2 linked regions of the Metallumcola ferriviriculae genome follow. Each later gene encodes a partner of the first gene's protein in a complex. Links are inferred from orthologs where the notes say so. Each region holds a gene or a part of one and is shown in the gene's direction. Other genes may lie near its edges. The genes, in order: secY and secA.

Evidence for each region.
Region 2: the proteins of secY (region 1) and secA are in contact, whole or in part, in a crystal structure (PDB 3DIN), measured with the Thermotoga maritima proteins. The link is inferred for Metallumcola ferriviriculae from one-to-one orthologs. Residues at the interface, in WP_004081795.1 of Thermotoga maritima: Glu108, Gly109, Glu110, Glu111, Ala236, Glu237, Arg238, Arg239, Ile240, Thr241, Ile242, Gln243, Tyr244, Ala245, Arg246, Arg247, Val248, Thr249, Gly250, Arg251, Arg252, Val253, Tyr254, Gly256, Ala257, Ser258, Thr259, Tyr260, Leu261, Pro262; in WP_004082002.1 of Thermotoga maritima: Glu261, Ala262, Arg263, Lys300, Ala301, Arg302, Thr303, Ile304, Ile305, Leu323, Tyr324, Asp325, Pro326, Val329, Ser330, Tyr333, Ile336, Lys340, Phe345, Val349, Glu363, Phe364, Tyr374, Ser375, Gly376, Gly377, Glu393, Ile395, Thr482, Ser483.

Annotation. Positions count from the first base shown.
Region 1 is NZ_CP121694.1:103,372-113,945, reverse strand. What follows is about bases 7,415-10,383. They hold secY (preprotein translocase subunit SecY), read left to right. Parts: upstream 7,415-8,252; coding sequence 8,253-9,515; downstream 9,516-10,383. Other genes in these bases: map (type I methionyl aminopeptidase), read left to right, coding at 10,328-10,383; MFMK1_RS00510 (adenylate kinase), read left to right, coding at 9,678-10,331; rplO (50S ribosomal protein L15), read left to right, coding at 7,810-8,253; rpmD (50S ribosomal protein L30), read left to right, coding at 7,610-7,798; rpsE (30S ribosomal protein S5), read left to right, coding at 7,415-7,598. Outside these bases: rplC (50S ribosomal protein L3), read left to right, coding at 1-82; rplD (50S ribosomal protein L4), read left to right, coding at 108-731; rplW (50S ribosomal protein L23), read left to right, coding at 731-1,018; rplB (50S ribosomal protein L2), read left to right, coding at 1,044-1,871; rpsS (30S ribosomal protein S19), read left to right, coding at 1,898-2,182; rplV (50S ribosomal protein L22), read left to right, coding at 2,202-2,546; rpsC (30S ribosomal protein S3), read left to right, coding at 2,546-3,205; rplP (50S ribosomal protein L16), read left to right, coding at 3,208-3,642; rpmC (50S ribosomal protein L29), read left to right, coding at 3,632-3,832; rpsQ (30S ribosomal protein S17), read left to right, coding at 3,852-4,115; rplN (50S ribosomal protein L14), read left to right, coding at 4,149-4,517; rplX (50S ribosomal protein L24), read left to right, coding at 4,548-4,874; rplE (50S ribosomal protein L5), read left to right, coding at 4,907-5,446; MFMK1_RS00550 (type Z 30S ribosomal protein S14), read left to right, coding at 5,471-5,656; rpsH (30S ribosomal protein S8), read left to right, coding at 5,684-6,082; rplF (50S ribosomal protein L6), read left to right, coding at 6,123-6,665; and 3 more genes. UniProt on the Escherichia coli protein: The central subunit of the protein translocation channel SecYEG. Consists of two halves formed by TMs 1-5 and 6-10.
Region 2 is NZ_CP121694.1:706,262-716,984, forward strand. The notes cover bases 3,866-6,983. They hold secA (preprotein translocase subunit SecA), read left to right. Parts: upstream 3,866-4,184; coding sequence 4,185-6,782; downstream 6,783-6,983. Other genes in these bases: MFMK1_RS03625 (DUF5317 domain-containing protein), read left to right, coding at 3,866-4,085. In the rest of the region: MFMK1_RS03595 (amino acid ABC transporter permease), read left to right, coding at 1-37; MFMK1_RS03600 (cold shock domain-containing protein), read left to right, coding at 184-381; hpf (ribosome hibernation-promoting factor, HPF/YfiA family), read left to right, coding at 557-1,090; MFMK1_RS03610 (hypothetical protein), read left to right, coding at 1,217-1,858; MFMK1_RS03615 (hypothetical protein), read right to left, coding at 1,888-2,136; MFMK1_RS03620 (HD-GYP domain-containing protein), read left to right, coding at 2,135-3,529; more of MFMK1_RS03625, read left to right, coding at 3,489-3,865; MFMK1_RS03640 (LmeA family phospholipid-binding protein), read left to right, coding at 7,951-8,649; MFMK1_RS03645 (DUF362 domain-containing protein), read left to right, coding at 8,718-8,945; MFMK1_RS03650 (YitT family protein), read left to right, coding at 9,026-9,877; MFMK1_RS03655 (transketolase), read left to right, coding at 9,945-10,723. UniProt on the Escherichia coli protein: Required for protein export, interacts with the SecYEG preprotein conducting channel.

The DNA of each region.
Region 1 (10,574 bases):
ACAGAATTTACTCTTGGTAAAAGGTTCTGTGCCGGGTGCTAAAAAAACTATTATGATGGTTAAAGACTCGGTTAAGGCTTAACTATCCAGGGAAGGAGGAGTAAGAGATGCCTAAAGTGGCTCTATATAATGTTCGGGGAGAGCAGGTAGGAGATGTAGAACTTCAAGACAGCGTCTTCGGTGCACCTATCAACGAGCATGTAATGCACGAAGCTGTAGTGGCTCATCTAGCTAACCGGCGTCGCGGTACTCACGCCACAAAAAGTCGTGGCGAAGTGAGGGGAGGCGGCAAAAAGCCTTGGCGTCAAAAAGGGACCGGTCGTGCGCGTGTTGGTACTATTCGTTCTCCGTTATGGCGCGGCGGTGCCATAACATTTGGCCCCAGTCCCCGGGATTACAGCACTAGTATTCCTAAAAAAGTACGGCGTCTGGCTATCAAGTCTGCATTATCGTCAAAGGTCTTGGAAGGCAGTTTGATAGTTGTGGATGATTTAAAATTTGAAAAGCCCAGGACTAAAGAGATGGCCGGTGTGCTTAATGCACTGGGCATAGAGGAAAAGGCTTTGGTGATTTCTAACGGTGAAGGAGACAATGTGAGATTGTCCGCCAGAAACATCGCCAGCGTCAAGCCTTTAGCCCCTATTAATCTTAATGCATACGACATCTTGAACTATAACAAGGTGGTCATTACTAAAGATGCGGTCCACAAAGTGGAGGAGGTGCTTGGTTAATGCGTCGTCCCCATGAGATTCTGGTGCGTCCGGTAATTTCAGAACGCACTGTCGAGCTGATGGAAGATAACAAATACACATTTATTGTCGCTAAGAAAGCGAATAAAAGCGAGATTAAAAAGGCCGTTGAAGAGATCTTCGATGTTACCGTCACCCGGGTGAACACCTTGATGGTAAGAGGGAAAAACAGGCGGATGGGTCGTTTTGAAGGTAAGACTCCAGACCGAAAAAAGGCCATTGTTACTCTTAAACCCGGAGACAAAATCGAAGTGTTTGAAGGGCTATAGGTTTAGGTAAAAGGAGGGTATTCAAATGGCGATTAAAAAGTTTAAGCCCACCTCACCGGGCCGCCGCCAAATGACGGTTTCTACATTCGAAGAGGTTACTAAAAAGGAACCGGAAAAATCATTGGTGGAGCCGGTCAAAAAGACCGGTGGCCGCAACGCGCAAGGTCGTCTGACCGTTCGTCACCGTGGCGGCGGGCATAAACGTTTATACAGAGTGATTGATTTCAAGAGAAATAAAGATATAATTCCGGCAAAAATTGCCGCAGTTGAATATGATCCCAATCGGTCCGCTAATATTGCCTTACTGCATTATGCGGACGGGGAAAAGAGCTACATTCTAGCCCCTAACGGTTTGGGCGTGGGTGACATGGTTGAATCCGGTGAAGGTGCGGACATTAAGGTTGGTAATGCACTGCCGCTGAAGAACATTCCTGTGGGTACAATTATTCATAATATCGAACTACAACCGGGTAAGGGCGGACAGCTTTGTCGTTCTGCCGGGACATCTGCGCAGTTGATGGCGAAAGAGGGAAAACACTGTCATCTTCGTCTTCCTTCTGGGGAGGTTAGATTGGTGCTGCAGGACGGCAGAGCTACCATCGGACAGGTGGGCAACATCGACCATGAGAACATTACTATCGGTAAAGCAGGGCGTTCACGGTGGAAGGGTATTCGGCCCACTGTTCGTGGTGTGGTAATGAACCCTGTGGACCACCCCCACGGCGGTGGTGAAGGTCGTTCACCTGTCGGTCGAAATCCTGTTACTCCTTGGGGCAAACCGGCTCTGGGTGCAAAGACCCGGAAGAAAAATAAGCCTTCTAACCGGTTGATTGTGAAACGGCGTAAGGGTTAATGAGTACGAGGAAGGAGGCGTAATGAATGGGAAGATCCTTAAAAAAAGGTCCATATTGCGATCCCAAATTGCTTAAGAAGATAGAAGAAATGAATGAAAATGAACAAAAGCGAGTAATTAAAACCTGGTCGCGCAGTTCTACCATATTTCCACAGTTTGTCGGTCATACTATAGCGGTGCATGGTGGCAGGAAACACATTCCCATTTACATCACTGAAGATATGGTTGGGCATAAACTAGGTGAATTTGCACCTACTAGAACGTTCAAAGGACATGGATCACATACGGAACGTTCCACATCTTTGAAATAGATTGAGAGGGGGGTTAACCATGGAAGCTAAAGCAGTAGCTAGGTATATTCGCGTTTCTCCGCGGAAAGTGCGTCAGGTGGCCAACATGATTAAGGGCAAAGATATACTGGAAGCGCAGGCGGTGCTGAAATATACGCCTAAAAGGGGTGCTGGATATATTGCCAAAGTTCTGCAGTCTGCTGTGGCTAACGCTGAGCATAACTACGAAATGGACCCCGACAATATGTATGTGGCCAATGCCTACGTTGATCAGGGGCCAACATTGAAAAGATTTATGCCCAGGGCAATGGGCAGAGCTGATAAGATTAGAAAAAGGACCAGTCACATTACCGTGGTGGTACGGGAAAAGGAGGAGGTTAATTAGTGGGGCAGAAAGTTCATCCTAAAGGTCTGCGTATAGGCATCATTAAAGACTGGGATGCCAAATGGTATGCTGACAAGGATTATGCTGATTTACTGTATGAAGACATTGAAATAAGACGCTTTCTGAAAAAACGACTATATGATGCAGGTATTTCCACTGTCGAAATTGAACGTGCAGCTAACCGTATTAAGATTTCCATCCATACTGCTAAACCTGGTATTGTTATTGGCCGCGGTGGGTCGGAAGTGGAAGCACTGCGTAAGGAATTGGAAAAATTAACAGATAAAAAAGTTAATGTTAATATCGTGGAAATCAAAAGGCCTGAATTAGACGGTCAACTGGTTTCGGAGAACGTTGCATCTCAGCTGGAACGAAGAGTTTCTTTTCGCCGGGCTATGAAGCAAGTTGTATCCCGCTCCATGCGGTTTGGGGCCGAAGGCATTAAAATAATGTGCGCCGGTCGTTTGGGCGGTGCGGAAATTGCTAGAACCGAATGGTATAGTGAAGGAAAAGTACCGCTGCATACTTTAAGAGCAGATATTGATTATGGATTTGCGGAAGCCAATACAACTTACGGTAAGATTGGCGTAAAGGTTTGGATTTATAAAGGCGAAGTACTTCCTGAAGCAAAAGGTAAAGTGAAGGAAGGAGGCAACTAACCATGTTGATGCCGAAAAGGGTAAAATGGCGTAGACAACACCGGCCAAGTCTTTCTGGTAAAGCTATAAAGGGCAGTAATGTTGATTTCGGTGAATACGGTCTGCAGGCATTAGAACCGGCCTGGATCACTAGCCGTCAAATCGAAGCAGCACGTATCGCTATGACCCGTTATATCAAACGGGGCGGGAAAGTTTGGATTAGAATTTTCCCTGATCGTCCTATTACGGCAAAACCAGCGGAAACCCGTATGGGTAGTGGTAAAGGCTCTCCGGAATACTGGGTAGCTCCTGTGAAACCGGGTAGGATTATGTTTGAAATGGCCGGAGTGACTGAAGAAATAGCCAAAGAAGCAATGCGCTTGGCTAGTCATAAGTTGCCGATTAAAACCAAGTTTATAAAACGTAACGAAGTGGGTGGTGAGGCCGATGAAAGCTAATCAGCTACGGGATTTAACCACAGAAGAATTGGTGCGGAAAGTTGATGATTTCAAAGAAGAATTGTTTAACTTACGTTTCCAATTAGCTACCGGCCAGTTGGATAATCCTTTGCGTATTAAAAATGTCCGCAGGGATATTGCCAGAGCTAAGACTGTTTTAAGAGAACGGGAATTAAAACAGGAAGCGTAAGTGAAAGGAGGAAAGGCACTTGGCTGAGAGAACTTTGCGTAAGGGCCGTGTTGGCCACGTTGTTAGTGATAAAATGGAAAAAACAGTGGTTGTATCTGTTGAAACCTATGTTCGCCATCCGCTTTATGGCAGAACGGTTAAGAAAAGTAATAAGTTTAAAGCTCATGATGAGGCCAACCAATGCAGGATTGGCGATAAGGTAAAAATCGTTGAGACCCGTCCGTTGAGCAAGGATAAGCGCTGGCGGATAGCGGAAATCCTGGAAAAAGCCCAAAAGCTATAGTATTGGTTGCGAGTCGAAAGGGGGTAACATCACATGATACAAGCCCAGACGATGCTAAAAGTCGGAGACAACACTGGTGCCAAAAAATTAATGTGCATTCGAGTGCTGGGTGGTTCAGGGCGCCGATATGCTGCGGTTGGTGATATAGTAATCGCATCTGTTAAGGAAGCGGCACCTGGTGGTGTGGTTAAAAAAGGTGATGTTGTTAAGGCAGTTGTGGTACGAACCAAAAAAGGTAATAGAAGACCTGATGGAACCTATATACGTTTCGATGAAAACGCAGCGGTAATCATTAACGACCAAGGCCAACCCAAAGGAACGCGTATTTTTGGTCCGGTTGCCAGGGAACTGCGTGACAGGGATTATATGAAGATTGTTTCGTTAGCACCCGAGGTGCTTTAGGTTATTAACCGGTTTGCGGAGGTGAAAATATTGGCAAGCCCTAAAGTTCATGTAAAAAAAGGGGATACCGTCGTTGTAGTTAGCGGAAAAGATGTTGGCAAAAAGGGCAAGGTACTGCAGGTGCTGCCCCGGGATATGCGGGTAGTGGTAGAAGGTGTAAACGTAGTAAAACGCCATACCAAAGCTACTCAACAGATGCCCCAAGGCGGTATAGTGGAAAAAGAGGCCCCAATTGCCAGCTCCAATGTGATGGTATACTGCAGCAAGTGCAATCAGCCCACCAAAATTGGCAAGAAGTTTCTTGATGACCAAAGTAAGGTGCGCGTTTGCAAGAAATGCGGTGAAGATTTAGATTAAGGTTGTTCTGCCGGAAAGGGGGTAAAATTATGGTGGCAAGACTAAAAGAAAAGTACCTGAAAGAAACGCAACCGGCATTGAAAGAAAAGTTCGGTTACAAGAATACCATGGAAGTGCCAAAACTGGAAAAAGTGATTATTAACATGGGAGTGGGCGAAGCTACTCAAAACCCCAAAGCCCTGGATGGCGCGGTGGAAGATTTAACCGCAATTACTGGGCAAAAGCCGGTAATTACCAAGGCAAAAAAATCAGTGGCGGCGTTTAAATTGCGGGAAGGTACTCCCATCGGTTGCAAAGTTACCCTGAGAGGGGATAAAATGTACGAATTTGTAGACCGGTTGGTGAATGTTACCTTGCCCCGGGTAAGGGACTTTAACGGCGTTTCCCCCAAGGCCTTTGATGGTCGCGGTAACTATACCCTGGGTATGAAAGAACAGTTGATTTTCCCGGAAATTGATTATGATAAGGTAGATAAAGTCAGAGGGATGGACATTGTTTTTGTTACTTCAGCTAAGTCTGATGAAGAATCACGAGAATTGTTGCGTTTAATGGGAATGCCATTTAGACAGTAAAAAGCCAAGGAGGAGGGATAAACAGTGGCAAAGAAATCTATGATCGCCAAAGCAAAGCGCACGCCCAAGTACCGAGTGCGGGCCCACAACCGCTGCAGAGTCTGCGGCCGTCCCCATGGTTACATGCGGAAATTTGGTATCTGCCGAATTTGCTTCCGTGAACTGGCGTATAAAGGTGAAATACCCGGCGTTACCAAGTCTAGCTGGTAATATAGATATCGGAAGGGGGTAGTTAAGATGGTAATGACGGATCCGATTGCAGATTTGCTGACCAGAATTCGCAATGCGAGTATGGCCAATAAAAGTACAGTTGAAGTGCCTGCCTCCAAGATTAAAAAAGCGATTGCTGAAATATTCAAGGCAGAAGGCTACATCAAAGATGTTGAATATGTTGATGACAGCAAACAGGGTATTTTAAGGCTGTACCTAAAATATGGTAAGAGTAATGAAAAAGTAATTACCGGCCTGAAAAGAATCAGCAAACCGGGATTGCGTGTTTATGCTAATAAAGATGAAATACCAAGGGTTTTAGGCGGCTTGGGTGTGGCGGTTATTTCCACTTCCAAAGGAGTAATGACCGATAAAGCAGCTCGCCAGGGAGGAACTGGTGGCGAAGTCATCTGTTACATTTGGTAAGAAACACTTATAGCAGTTTTTCACGACAGGAGGTGTCATTATGTCCAGAGTTGGTAGATTGCCTATAAACATTCCTGAGGGTACGGAAGTTAATAAGACTGGAAACAAAGTTACCGTTAAGGGACCAAAAGGGCAACTGGAAAAAGAATTTCACCCGGAAATTGATATTAACATTGAAGACGGTGTAATTAATGTGACCCGTCCCACTAATAAAAAGCAGCATCGTGCACTGCATGGGCTGACCAGAGCACTGTTAAACAATCTGGTTCAAGGTGTTACAAATGGTTTCCAAAAAGGACTCGAATTGACTGGTGTAGGTTATCGGGCTAATATGCAGGGTAAAAAATTAGTGCTACATGTGGGTTATTCACAGCCGGTAGAGATGGAGCCGCCGGCGGGTATAGAAATTGAGACACCTGTTCCTACCAAGATTATCGTTAAAGGTATTGATAAAGAATTGGTGGGTGCAATTGCCGCAAACATTCGGAAAGTGAGAGAACCGGAACCCTATAAAGGCAAAGGTATCAGGTATGAAGGCGAGCGGATCCGCAGAAAAGTTGGTAAGGCCGGATCTGCCAAGTAATACTACCTTGTCTGGGTTGCTGCAGAAAGGAGTGACATTCCTTGTTTAAAAAGTATAACCGTAAGGCGGTTAGAGATAAAAAACGGAGACGATTACGTAACAAACTATTTGGGACATCAGAACGCCCGCGTCTGTCCGTTTATCGCAGTTCTAAACACATCTATGCACAAGTAATTGATGATACTGTTGGCAGCACACTGGTAGCGGCCTCCACTTTAGATGCAGATATAAAAGGTGAAATCATCGGTGCTAATGCAGAAGCTGCAAAGAAAACGGGCCAGCTGGTGGCAAAAAAAGCCCTTGAAAAAGGAATTAAAAAGGTGGTATTTGATCGGGGTGGATACATTTATCACGGTCGAATAGCTGCGCTGGCAGAAGGTGCCAGAGAAGGCGGCTTGGAATTTTAAAGTTTTTGGCAAAGGAGGGAAATGAATGGTCGGTATTGACCCTAATAAACTGGAACTGAATGAGAAAGTTGTTAGTATTAACCGTGTAGCTAAAGTTGTAAAAGGCGGACGGCGCTTCAGTTTTAGTGCTTTGGTTGTTGTAGGAGACGGTAACGGATATGTAGGAGCGGGCTTCGGTAAGGCAAATGAGGTCCCTGGAGCTATTCGTAAGGGAATAGAAAACGCTAAGAAAAACCTGATTAAAATTCCTTTGGTGGGTACTACTATTCCCCATGAGATGGTAGGAAGATTCGGGGCTGGACGGGTATTATTAAAGCCCGCTTCGGAAGGTACCGGAGTTATTGCCGGTGGCCCTGTACGTGCGGTACTTGAACTGGCCGGTATCAGAGATATTTTGACCAAGTCCCTGGGCTCTGCCAATGCCAACAATATGGTATATGCTACACTAGAAGGATTGAAAAGCATGAAACGCGCTGAGGATGTTGCAAAACTCCGTGGCAAATCCGTTGAAGAGTTGCTTGGGTAGGAGGAATGGCAATGGCAAAGAAATTGAAAATTACACTCAAGAAAAGCATTATCGGACAGAATGAACAACAGCGTGGTACAGTGGCCGCATTGGGTTTGAGAAAATTGCACCAAAGCGTGGTCAAGGAAGACACACCCAATATTCGCGGCATGGCTGAGAATGTAAATCATTTAGTGGTTGTAGAAGAAATTGAGGTTTAGGAGGTGTAGCTGTGGTTAGACTCCATGAACTCAAGCCAGCAGAAGGTGCCAAAAAAGCTTCTACCCGTAAGGGAAGAGGTATTGGCTCCGGTTTAGGAAAAACATCCGGCCGCGGTCACGGCGGGCAAAACTCCCGTTCCGGCGGCGGTGTTAGACGTGGTTTTGAAGGCGGACAAATGCCTTTGACCCGTAGGCTTCCTAAACGCGGCTTTACAAATATTTTTGCTAAGGAAATCGCGATTGTAAATCTGGATCAGTTAAATGCTTTCAACGAGGGAACTGAAGTCACTCCCGAGCTATTGGTACAAGAAGGCATCGTTAATCAGGTCAAGGATGGTATCAAGATATTGGCTAACGGAGAATTGACTAAATCCTTAACAGTAAAAGCAAATTTCTTTAGTAAAGCAGCAGCCGAAAAAATTGAGGCTGCCGGTGGAAGAGCTGAGGTGGTATAATGTTTGCCAGTTTAAAGTCTGCCATGAAGATAGATGACCTGCGTAGAAAGATTGTTTTTACGATACTGATGTTTTTTGTCTTCCGTCTTGGGGCGCATATCCCCGTGCCGGGGATTGATACAGCGCAGTTAAAGCAACTGATGGACAGCGGTACCCTGTTTGGTTTTATTGATGTAATATCCGGCGGGGCATTCAAAAAGTTTACTATTTTTGCTATGGGCATCATGCCTTACATCAACGCATCCATTATCATGCAGCTGTTGACTGTGGTAATCCCATATTTGGAGCGCCTGGCCAAGGAAGGTCAGGAAGGGCAAAAGAAGATTGTTCAGTTTACACGTTACGGTACGGTTATTCTAGGTTTTATTCAGGCAGTTGGTATGGCTTTTTATTTGGGTAAGGCCGGTGTATTGGAGAATGCCGGCATCGGGTCTTATGCCGTTATAGCTATCACTTTAACAGCCGGCACGGCTTTTCTCATGTGGCTGGGTGAAATGATTACGGAAAAAGGAATTGGTAATGGTATTTCCTTAATTATTTTCGCTGGGATTGTATCCCGTCTGCCTGCAGGTCTATACGGTATGTACCAATACGTGTCCACAGGTGAGACCAGTATTTTTGCGGTACTATTTTTCTTGGTAATTGCTCTTGTGGTAATTGCCGGTGTTGTAGCTATTCAAGAAGGGCAGAGACGCATTCCGGTGCAGTATGCAAAACGAGTGGTAGGTAGAAAAGTTTACGGCGGACAATCAACACATATTCCGCTTAAAGTGAATCAGGCGGGAGTAATTCCGGTTATTTTTGCCATGTCAATCTTACTTTTCCCTACAACTATTGCATCATGGTTTCCCAATAATGCTTTTGCTCAAACAATAGTAGGGATATTTAGCTTTAGGTCTGTGTCGTATATGGTTATGTACGCGCTATTGATTATTTTCTTCACTTATTTTTATACTGCGGTTACGTTTAATCCCCAGGATGTTGCGGATAACATGAAAAAATATGGTGGTTTTATTCCTGGCCTGCGGCCGGGAAGACCTACAGCTGAGTATATTGATAGGGTTTTGACTAGAATCACGTTATCCGGTGCCATTTTCCTGGCAGCGATTGCATTACTGCCTAACTTAGTTATGGCACTGACAGGTTTGAACATTTATTTTGGTGGTACAGCACTGCTGATTGTAGTAGGGGTAGCATTAGAGACCATGAAGCAAATAGAGTCTCAGCTATTAATGCGTAACTACCAAGGTTTTATGAAGTAGATTGCTTCGCTTAACGTGCATCAGCATAAAGAAACTTTGCTTGTGCCGCAAAGAATAGAACACTAGCTTTAAAAGGTGTAAGCTTTTGGCACAAGCGCATTAGTTTAAACTTATGCCGTCAGAAGTAATTTTCTGGCAGGTGCAAAACAGGGAGGGGTTCAAGTGAGGTTACTGTTGATGGGTCCTCCGGGGGCCGGTAAAGGTACGCAAGCTGAGGTTTTAACTGAAAAGCTTAAAATACCTCACATTTCTACTGGCGATATGTTCCGGAAGGCTATCAAGGATGGAACTGAGTTGGGTAAGAAAGCTAAAGAGTATATGGATGCTGGAAAGCTGGTACCTGATGAAGTAACTGTAGGCATTGTTAAAGAACGCCTAGGCGAATCCGATTGCGGGCAAGGCTTTTTGTTAGACGGTTTTCCTCGCACGGTAAATCAAGCGGAAGCGTTGGATGAGATCCTTAAACAATTACGGATTAAACTAGATGCGGTAATTAACATTGAGGTGCCCAGGGAAAAACTCTTAGACCGCTTAACCGGACGACGCATATGCAAAGATTGTGGTGCCACCTATCACGTAACATTTAACCAACCTCAAGAAGCAAATAATTGTGATGTCTGCGGTGGAGAACTGTATCAGCGCAGCGACGATACAGCAGAGACTGTAGCTAATAGATTAGATGTATATGCCAAGCAAACGCAACCGTTAATTGAATTTTATCAGAAGCAGGGCCTTTTGGCCGACATTAACGGTGACCAGAAAATCAGCGCAGTACTGAAAGAAATTGGCGAAAGGCTTGGGAGCGACTTGGTATGATTACTCTTAAATCCGACCGTGAATTGGAATATATGCGTGATGCCGGCAGGATAGTGGCTGAAACTCATCTTGAACTAGAAAAGGCGATTAGACCAGGCATCACTACTAAAGAATTAGATATAATTGCTGAAAAATATATCCTAAGTCAAGGGGCAAAGCCCGCGTTTAAAGGTTATCAGGGGTTTCCCGCCAGCATCTGCGTTTCTATTGACGCGGAGGTGGTTCACGGCATCCCGGGTTTAA
Region 2 (10,723 bases), 610 kb from region 1 along the record:
AAAGAGATTTAATACCGGTAATGATGTAAGACTATAGGGATTGTATGGCGGCTGAGGTCTTTTCTTTATAATGCAACAAATTACAGAAAGGTTTGACACTGCTGGGTTAAATATAGTATAATTGCATTGCTTTTGGGCAATAAATGACCCTGAAGATAGTTTAATTTTAGGAGGAATGTTTTAATGCAAGGCAAAGTTAAGTGGTTCGATGCAAAAAAGGGCTTTGGATTTATTGAGAGAGAAGATGGTGACGATGTATTCGTACACTTCTCCGCTATTCAGGACGAAGGTTTCAAGAGCCTGAACGAAGGCGAAGAGGTAGAATTTGAAATCGTTGAAGGCCCTAGAGGACCTCAAGCTGCTAACGTGGTCAAATTATAAATCTTAATATAGATTTGTATTTTAAATAGTTAGCAACATCGACCCCCGGTTTCCGGGGGTTTTTCGTTTTACTAAAAAATTTATAGATAAATCCAACCGTGAAAGAATAATGGGCAGGAATTATAGATATTTTAATGAATAATATAGTTAAAGCGCGGAAAGGGGTTGAGTTTTTGTGAATATCATTGTTCGAGGCAAGCAGGTAAATGTCACCAATGCCCTGCGCCAACACGTAGAAAAACGAGTGGGCAAACTGGAGAAGTATTTGGACGAGTTGGAAGAAGCTCAGGTAACCCTATCGGTAGAAAAGGATCGGCACCGGGTAGAGGTGACAATACCGGTTAAGGGCATAATTATCCGGGGGGAAGAAGAGTCAGGGGATATGTATGGCTCAGTCGATGCGGTAATTGAAAAACTGGAAAAACAAATTAAGAAATATAAGACCAAGCTGGCTAAAAAGACCCGCCTTAACGGTCTACGGGAGCTTGTCGCCCAGAGTCAGGGAAACGGCGCTGATGAAGAAGAGGAGCCTCAGGTACTGCGCACCAAACGATTTGCCATCAAACCAATGCCGGTGGATGAAGCTATCATGCAGATGAACTTGTTGGGACATAATTTCTTCGTTTTCTCTAATGCGGAAACCGAGCAGGTCAATGTGGTTTACCAACGTAAAGATGGTAATTACGGCTTAATAGAACCAGAATTTTAGAATTTACAGGTGCCGCGAATATTGCGGCACTTTTTTTATTTACTTAAAATTATGGTTATTACAGGAAATTATGGAATCGGTGTCGAATGGAGAATGAAATCAGACGGTTAACGGGGAGTAGATGCAATGGCGATTGAAAAAAGTTTAAACGAAAACCTAGTAGCCGAAATGGAAGACGTAATTAATCAAGTGGACGGTGTCTTGTCCAGCAGAATTATTTGGGCTGAAGAGGAGATATCCGAAGTTCACGTGCTGTCAAGCAAGGGACGTAACCCGAAGCAGTTGGTTCGGGATATTGAAACCGTGTTACAGGTACGTGGGGGCATCAACGTTGACCATAAAAAAATAAGCATTGCTCAGGTGTCCCAGGGAAAGCAGTCGTTTATTCGGCCAAAATTGACTAACGTCAATGTGGAAAGTGCGAATATCACGGCAGTTGTAAGGGTATCCATCAAACATGAAGAAGAAACCTTTACAGCAGAAGTGGAAGGGGCGAAGTCCGAGAAGAATGTTCTGCGTTTAGCAGCGCAGGCGACATTGGTAGCCCTAGAGCAGGCGATAAGTGCAGACATTAGATTTGCGGTTGACCAAGTTATGGTAATGCCTGTGGAAATGTCACAACTGGTATCCGTATCGGTAACGGCGGTAACGTCCGCCGGAGAAGATAACCTGCTTGGGTCCGCGTATGCCCGGGGTAACGCCAGGGAAGCGGCCTGTAAAGCGGCGCTGGACGCAGTAAACCGTCGTTTGCTGCGTTTGGCTGAGTAGTTATCAGTCGCATGATTAAACTAACAATGCTAAAAATTTGGGCCGACAGTTTGTTTTACGGGATTAGTTAGCGGAGCGGAAATACCCATGAGCGGAGCGGTATTCCTGCAGCCATTAGCGGGGCTGTAGAGATGTACCGTGAAGGGGGTATTTCTAATGGCAAGACTGATTGCGATTTTTACAACACTGGCTACATTAATTTTGGCCGGTGGCGCCAGCCATCGTTGGTAAGTAGTTTTACTGTCGGTCCAAAAAACATATTTGGAAGTGGCGTTCATGTCAGAAATTCCATTGAAAGCAAGAGCATACATAATTGGCATGATTATATCAGCAGTTGGAATAGTCCCGCTGCTATATTACTATGTAGAACCTGCGGTCAACACAAGCTTGGTTGATCTTTTTGTTTTTTTTATCGCAACGCTAATCGCAGAATTATTGCCGGTAAAATTGCCTCATGGGACAAAAGTCTCAGTTGGTTTGGCTATTTGGTTTGCCAATATTATCCTTTTTACACCGTTTGAGGCCACTGTAATTACCAGCGCGGCCTTTGGTGTGGCGATGATCTTTGACGAGGATCAAAATATTGTAAAAACTTCTTTTAATATTGCCCAAACAGTCATTACAATCGCGGTCTCAAGCATTTTGTTACATCAAATACTGATGATAGTCCCTGAAAGAGGAGCCGCATATATTTTAAGTTTAATAGCAGTAATGCTGTTTTGTTCAATATTAAACTTATTTTTCGTCATAATTGTGGTTAGTTTGGTTACCAATGTTACGTTTATGCGCATTTGGAAAACCAACCATCGATGGGAAATATCCAATATAGTTGCATTAATCCCGCTGGGTTTTTTGATTTCTATGGTTTATAAGGTTACCGGGGTGACAGGGGTACTGCTTTTTTTGGTACCATTATTGATTGCCCGCCGTTCATTTCAGCTATACATAGACATGCGTCGGGCATACATGGAGACTGTCGAAAGCTTAGCAAATACCATCGACGCGAAGGACCGCTATACCAGGGGGCATTCGGACCGGGTGGCCCGTTATAGTATCGCATTAGCCGGGCAGCTGGGTTTGCCCGATGATCGAATCGAAATAATAAAATCCTTGGCACTGCTGCACGACACCGGTAAGGTGGGGGTAAACGAAAGTATTCTAAATAAACCCGGTCGCTTGGATGACGATGAATTTGCTATGATGAAGAAACATTCCGAGGTCGGGGCACAGATCGTCAAGGGGATAACGTTCTTAAAAGATGGCCACGAGACGATTAAGCACCACCACGAGCGGTGGGACGGCAGAGGCTATCCGTCAGGACTTGTGGGAAAGGAGACACCACTTGGGGCTCGGATAATAGCTGTGGCGGATGCGTTTGATGCCATGAGTTCCGACCGCCCATACAGGAATGCGATGACACCGCAGCAGGCATACGATGAGATCGTATCCGGCTCCGGCAGCCAATTTGACCCGCAGGTTGTGGAGGCATTTAGAACTGTCTATCCTGACCTTGTAGAGGTAATACAGGAAAAAACGCGGCAGGATACATCGCTGTTGGCGGAGCAGGATGAAATAGCCGAAGAAATTAACGATATGGATGAAAGTGGCGAAAGTAAGGAAGATATAAAAGATGACGACATGGTGGAAGGTGATGTCGGCAATGTTTATTGAAGCAGCAGTAATAGGACTTGTGGTGGGATACATTCGTGGTGGTAGGTTAAGTAACTTGAAAAATCTATCAATTAAGCGGGGCTGGGCAGTATTGATTGCGTTTCTGCTTCAATTTGGCCTTGGACGCCTGCCGCTTGGCGTGGGCTCACTCCATTATGCAGTGCACATGTTATCATATCTGCTGCTGTTTTATTTTGTTTGGGTGAATTTCCAGCCGTGGGGCATTAGACTTATTGGCCTTGGCATAATGCTAAATTTTGTGGTGATAGCAGCTAATAACGGAATTATGCCGGTTGGTACGGCGGGGATGTCCCAAGAATTCAGCTACAATTTGCAAACGGTAAGTGACGGCATTCACGGTTTGTTGACCGGGGCTACTAGGTTACCCATATTGGCAGATATAATAAAAGTAAAAAACCCCCTAACAGGTTCGGGGGGATGGTACAGCATCGGTGATATTGTCATGGACCTAGGTATTATTGTATTAATTAGCAGTATTATGGCAAATATTTCTTCTTATTATAAGGTTGTCTCAGTAAAGGGCGGCAGGAGTTGAAGGAAGGAATTATAAGTGATAAAATAACTTGATAAGAATTTTTATATGGGGGATCCGGGTTGGATTCCTTATTTAATTATTGTGGGAGGAGCTTGATCAATGCTGAAGATGCTTCGCAGCCTACTAGATGAAAACGCGAAAGTTATAAAGAAGCTTTCTAAAATGGTCAATCAGATTAATGACCTGGAAGAGGACATGCTTGCTTTGACTGAAGATGAGCTAAAGGATAAGACGGCTGAATTTCGCAGCCGGCTTGAAGAAGGCGAAACGTTGGACGACCTTCTGCCCGAGGCCTTCGCAGTGGTGCGTCAAGCGTCCCAAAGAGTATTGGGGATGCGGCACTTTGATGTCCAATTGATGGGTGGTATGGTGCTGCACCAGGGCAGGATTGCCGAGATGAAGACTGGTGAGGGTAAAACCCTAGTCGCTACTTTACCAGTCTATCTTAATGCGCTGGCGGGCAGTGTGCACGTTGTTACTGTAAATGATTATCTTGCCAGCCGGGACAGCGAATGGATGGGTCAGCTGTATAAATATTTGGGTCTAACTGTCGGTCTGATAGTACATGGTTTAGACCATGAGCAGCGGCGGGAGGCCTATGCCTGTGATGTGGTATACGGTACCAATAATGAATTTGGTTTCGATTACCTGCGGGATAATATGGCCATGTATGGTGATCAATTGGTTCAGGGCGATTTGAACTATGCCATTATTGACGAGGTGGACAGTATCCTCATTGATGAGGCACGGACACCATTAATTATTTCCGGTCAGTCAGATAAGGCAACAGACCTTTATTATACCGTTACCAAGATTATTCCCCGGTTGAAAAAAGAAGAACATTACACCATGGACGAAAAGGCCAATGTAGTCACCCTCACCGAAGAAGGGGTGGCGAAGGTTGAGCAGATGCTGGGCGTTGAGAACCTCTATGACGATAAGCATATGGAATTGAGCCATCACGTCAATCAGGCCTTAAGAGCCCATGTAATGATGAAACGTGACCGTGACTATGTGGTTAAGGATGGTCAGGTAGTAATTGTAGATGAATTTACCGGTCGTTTGATGTTTGGACGACGGTTCAGCGAAGGGCTGCACCAATCGATTGAAGCTAAGGAAGGCGTCAAGATTGAGCGGGAATCTCAGACTCTGGCAACCATTACCTTCCAGAACTTTTTCCGAATGTATAATAAGCTGGCGGGTATGACCGGTACCGCTGAAACAGAGGAACAGGAATTTAGGAAAATTTACGGTCTTGATGTTGTGGTGATGCCCACCAACGAGCCGATGATTCGTGAGGATTTATCTGATCTGGTCTATCGTACCGAACAGGGCAAATTTAACGCAGCAGTGGAAGAAATTGCAGAAAAACATGAAATAGGGCAGCCGGTATTGGTAGGTACCATTTCTATTGAGTTTTCAGAACATCTTAGTAAGCTGTTGAAACAAAGAGGTGTTCCGCACAATGTTCTTAACGCTAAGCATCATGAAAAAGAGGCGGAAATTGTGGCCCAGGCGGGTAGGTTCGGTTCGGTAACCATTGCTACCAATATGGCCGGCAGGGGTACTGACATTGTGCTGGGAGGTAATGCGGAGTTTTTGGCTCAACAGGAACTGCCGGAAGGTGCGGAGCCGGATGAAATGGCGGCGCTGATTGAAAAGAAAAAGGAAACTGCTAAAGTGGAACGGGAAAAGGTATTAGCTGCCGGCGGTCTGCATATTATCGGTACTGAAAGGCATGAAAGTCGCCGCATTGATAATCAGCTGCGGGGTCGTTCCGGGCGTCAGGGTGACCCGGGTTCCAGCCGCTTCTATGTTTCTCTTGAAGATGATTTGATGCGGTTGTTTGGGTCTGATAATATTTCCGGCATTATGGATAAACTGGGAATGGATGATTCAACACCTATTGACCATCCTCTGATATCCCGGTCTATTGAATCAGCCCAGAAAAAAGTGGAAGCCAGAAACTTCGATATTCGTAAACATGTGCTTGAATATGATGATGTAATGAATCAGCAGCGGGAAGTTATTTATGACCAGCGTCTCAAGGTGCTGATGGGTAATAATCTGAAAGAAACTGTAATAGGTATGATTGAAACAGTAATTGACGGCACAGTTGATTTGTATGGAGCAGAGAGCAATTTCCCGGAAAACTGGGATTTGAAGAGTATGCTCGATTATGTGGAACAGCTGTTTTTACCTGGACATGACTTGACGGAAGACCAGATGAAAAATATGGATAAAGAAGATGTTCGCGAGATGTTCAAGGAAAGGGCCCTGGCTCTTTATGAGCAGCGGGAAGAGGAACTAAGCGCCGAGACGATGCGCGAACTGGAACGAATGGTAATTCTTAAGGTTGTAGACGCTAAGTGGATGGATCATTTGGATGCCATGGACCAATTGCGTCAGGGTATCGGTCTGAGGGCAGTGGGTCAGCAGGACCCATTAGTTGCCTATAAAAAAGAGGGCTACGAAATGTTTAATGATATGATTGCCAGCATTCAGGATGATGTGGTGCGTTACGTGTATCGGGTGAAAGTGGTGGAAAGACCGGAGGAACGACAGAATGTGGTAGAAAATAGATACTCCGAGGACCAGGAGATGCGTCCGGTAAGGAATGAAAATAAGGTTGGCCGCAACGACCCTTGTCCTTGTGGCAGCGGTAAAAAATATAAAAAGTGCTGCGGTAGAAATTAAGGAGGGTGAGCATGTTAGCAGAGCTCAAAACGGAACTGGAAAAGCTAAGCAAAAGAATTGAGGAACTGAGGGTTTCTCTTTGACGTAGCGGGAAACCAAGAGCGGCTGAAAGAGTTAGAGGCGGCAATGGCCAAACCTAATTTTTGGGATGATGCTGAGCAGGCCCCAAAAATGACCCGTGAAGTGGCTGCGGTAAAAGAGGAGCTCGAAACCTACAGTAAGCTTGCTTACAAGGTGGAGGAATTGGAAGTGCTGCTTGAACTTGGCCAAGAGGATGAAGATCTGGCTCGGGAGAGTACCCGGGCAGTGCAGGAATTAAAAATTAAGCTGGAGCAGGTGGAAATGGCCGTGCTTCTCTCCGGCCCATATGATAAAAATAATGCCATTGTCTCACTTCACCCCGGTGCCGGCGGTACTGAATCTCAGGACTGGGTTGAGATGCTCTTTCGCATGTATCAGCGTTGGGCTGAGATAAGCGGTTATCAGGTGGAGGTCATCGATCTGATGCCCGGAGATGAAGCTGGTATCAAGAGTGCCACTTTTATAGTCAAAGGGATTAATGCTTATGGTTATATAAGGGCGGAACGGGGCGTCCACCGCTTGGTGCGCATCTCTCCTTTTGATACTTCCGGCAGAAGGCATACTTCATTTGCGTCTGTAGATGTTACACCGGAAGTGGAGCAGGATGACGAGATTGATATTGACGAGAGTGATTTGAAAATTGATACCTATCGTTCCGGCGGCGCCGGTGGTCAGCACGTCAATAAAACAGACTCTGCCGTACGAATTACGCACCAGCCTTCGGGCATTGTGGTTCAGTGCCAGAAGGAACGGTCCCAGCATGCTAATCGACTTACCGCGATGCGTATTTTGAGGGCCAAGCTTTTTGAACAGAAGATGCGGCAGCAGGAGGAAGAAATGGCAGCGATAAGGGGCCAGCAGAAGGAAATTGCCTGGGGCAGCCAGATACGTTCCTATGTATTTCATCCGTACTCGATGGTAAAAGACCATCGTACTAATGTTGAAGTGGGAAATGTGGATGCAGTAATGGATGGTAAGTTGGATAAACTTATCTTTGCCTTTCTCAGACAGCAGTCAAGGTAATGAATTTGTTCTAAGCACCGCCTGAATTAAGGCGGTGTATAGTTTTGTACCGGGGGAATGGATCATGAAATTAAGATGGCGGTTGGTGCTGCTGCTGGTAGCATTCTTGGCTGTCGGGCAGTTTCTGCTTCCGGATGCGGCGGAGTGGGGGATTAAGAATGCTATGGTGGGCACTTATCCTAATCTGAGCCAAGCCAGGGTGGAGGTGGTCGCTCGGCCCGGCGTTAAAGTCTTAGCCGGCAGGATGGATAGGGTGCGGCTTCACGCTGAGGAGGTTGATTTTGGCTCAATTCAGGCTGCTTCAGTTGATTTAGAATTGGAGCAGGCTCGCTTGGATTTGCGTAAACTATTGTTAGACAAAAAGTTGTTTTTTAGTGCCCGTTCCCGCCGCTTAGAAGTAGAATTAAAAGAAGAAGGTATAAACCGATATTTACGGCAGGTGAATGTACCGTTAATCGGCGAGCCTACTATAGAAATTAAGGCGAAAGAAGCGTTGCTTTCTGGCAAGGTTACGCTGGTAGGCAGGGAAGTTAATATCGGCGTCCGCGGTGCCTTGACTTTAGAAGACGGCAAACTGAAATATAAGCCGGAAAGAGTATCTTTTAATGGTAAAGAGCTTGCTCCTGCCATGCAGCAGCGGCTGCTTAGCCGCATTGCATTTATTATGCCGCTAAGCAGCATGCCCGTAGAGGCATATTTTTCGAAAATGAGACAGTATCAAGGCAGGGTAATCTTAGTTTCAGAGGGAACCGGCATTCATTAGTGTTGGTATAGTAAGCCATATTTGGAGGGATAAATAAACCATACACTGGTGTATGGAGGTATTCTGGTATGGCTTATGAAATCACATCTGATTGTATAGCCTGCGGCAGCTGTACTGTAGTATGCCCCAACGGTGCTGTAGACGATGGTTATGGCAGCGATTATACCGGAAAAGGGAATTCGGCAGCTGAGGGCAGCTCAATGGGAATCCCGCATTACCGTCTCACGGATGGTTGTGACGGTTGTGGTGACTGTCTTGAGGTCTGCCCTACCGGGGCAATAATTGTAGAAACTTAGTGAAAAAACGTGATTGGGGCAGGAGTTTGTCGGCAAATTATAGAAGAATAGAGCTTTAAATAATTGGTGAGGTCTGTTTTATGAGATTAAAAGGTTTAATTAACATGTTGGGAATTACCCTGGGCGCTCTTATTACTGCTCTTGGGCTGATATTATTTTTAATTCCAAATAAGATTGCTGCTGGTGGTGTCAGCGGTCTTGCCACCGTCATTTTTTATGTGCTGAACCTGCCGGTGGGCCTTACCATGCTGGTTATTAATATACCTTTATTTCTGATCAGCCTGCGGCAGTTGGGTGTGCGTTTTGGTATCAAGACCCTTTTCGGCACGGTAATGTTGTCTGTTTTTACCGATGGACTCAACCCATTATTTACTCCTCTGACTTCCGACCCGCTGCTGGCAGCGATTTACGGCGGCATCAGTACCGGTTTGGGCTTAGGTTTGGTATTTAAGTTTGGCGCTACTACCGGCGGTACTGATTTGGCGGCACAGTTAATTCACAAGTACATAAAAGTCAGCGTTGGTAAGGGGTTACTGCTGATTGATGCCATGGTGGTAATTTTGGCAGGGATTGTTTTTGATGTGGAATTGGCCCTCTATGCATTAATTGCCTTGTTTGCTACCACCAAGATGATTGACTTGGTGCAGGAGGGGTTGGGATATGTCAAAGCTGCATTAATTATCTCTGATAAATCGGAAGAATTGGGGCGGGTCATTATTACCAAGTTAGATCGGGGGGCAACTGCTTTACATGGCCGCGGTCTCTATACCGGTAAGGACAGGGATGTCATTCTGGTGGTTCTCAGCCGCACTGAGGTTGCCAAAATAAAGGGAATGGTGCAGGCTGTTGACCCCAAGGCATTTGTTATTGTCACCAATGTCAATGAGGCGTTGGGTGAGGGATTTAAAGATATGTCCCATGAAGTCATCTAATTTTGGCTCAAAAAAGCTACATATTAAAAAGGATTATATAGTAAAACAAATTCGGGGAGGTTGCTGTATGAAGGACAACCAAAAGCTAGAGGATTTAGCGCGCAGCATTAGAAGGCATATCGTTGAGATGGTTGGTGAAGCAGGGTCCGGACATCCCGGCGGTTCTCTTTCCGCTGCGGATATTGTGACCGCGCTTTATTTTCGGGAAATGCGTCTTGACCCAGAGCGACCGGATTGGCCGGAACGGGATCGTTTTGTACTTTCTAAAGGGCATGCTGCACCGGTGCTTTATGCTACATTGGCGGAGAGAGGTTATTTTCCCCAAAAAGAGCTGCTGACTTTGCGCAAACTGGGCAGCCGGCTGCAGGGGCACCCGGATTCCAAACATCTACCCGGGGTAGAAATGGCTACCGGCTCACTGGGACAGGGGCTGTCTGCTGCTAATGGTATGGCTTTAGCAGCTAGGTTAGACGGGCAGGAAACAAGGGTATATGCACTGGTGGGCGACGGTGAAATTCAAGAGGGGCAGATTTGGGAAGCTGCCATGGCTGCGGCTCATTATAAATTGGACAACCTGGCAGCGTTTTTAGACCATAACGGGCTGCAAATTGATGGAGAAAACCGGGAAGTGATGGGTGTGGAACCGGTTGATGCCAAATGGCGTGCCTTCGGCTGGCATGTGATTGGCATTGACGGGCATGATTTCGATCAGATTTTTGCTGCTTTGGAGGAAGCCAAAAAGACCAAAGGTAAGCCGACGATGATTATTGCTAAAACCATTAAAGGCAAGGGTGTTTCTTATATGGAAAATGAGGTGGGTTGGCACGGCAATGCGCCCAAAACTGA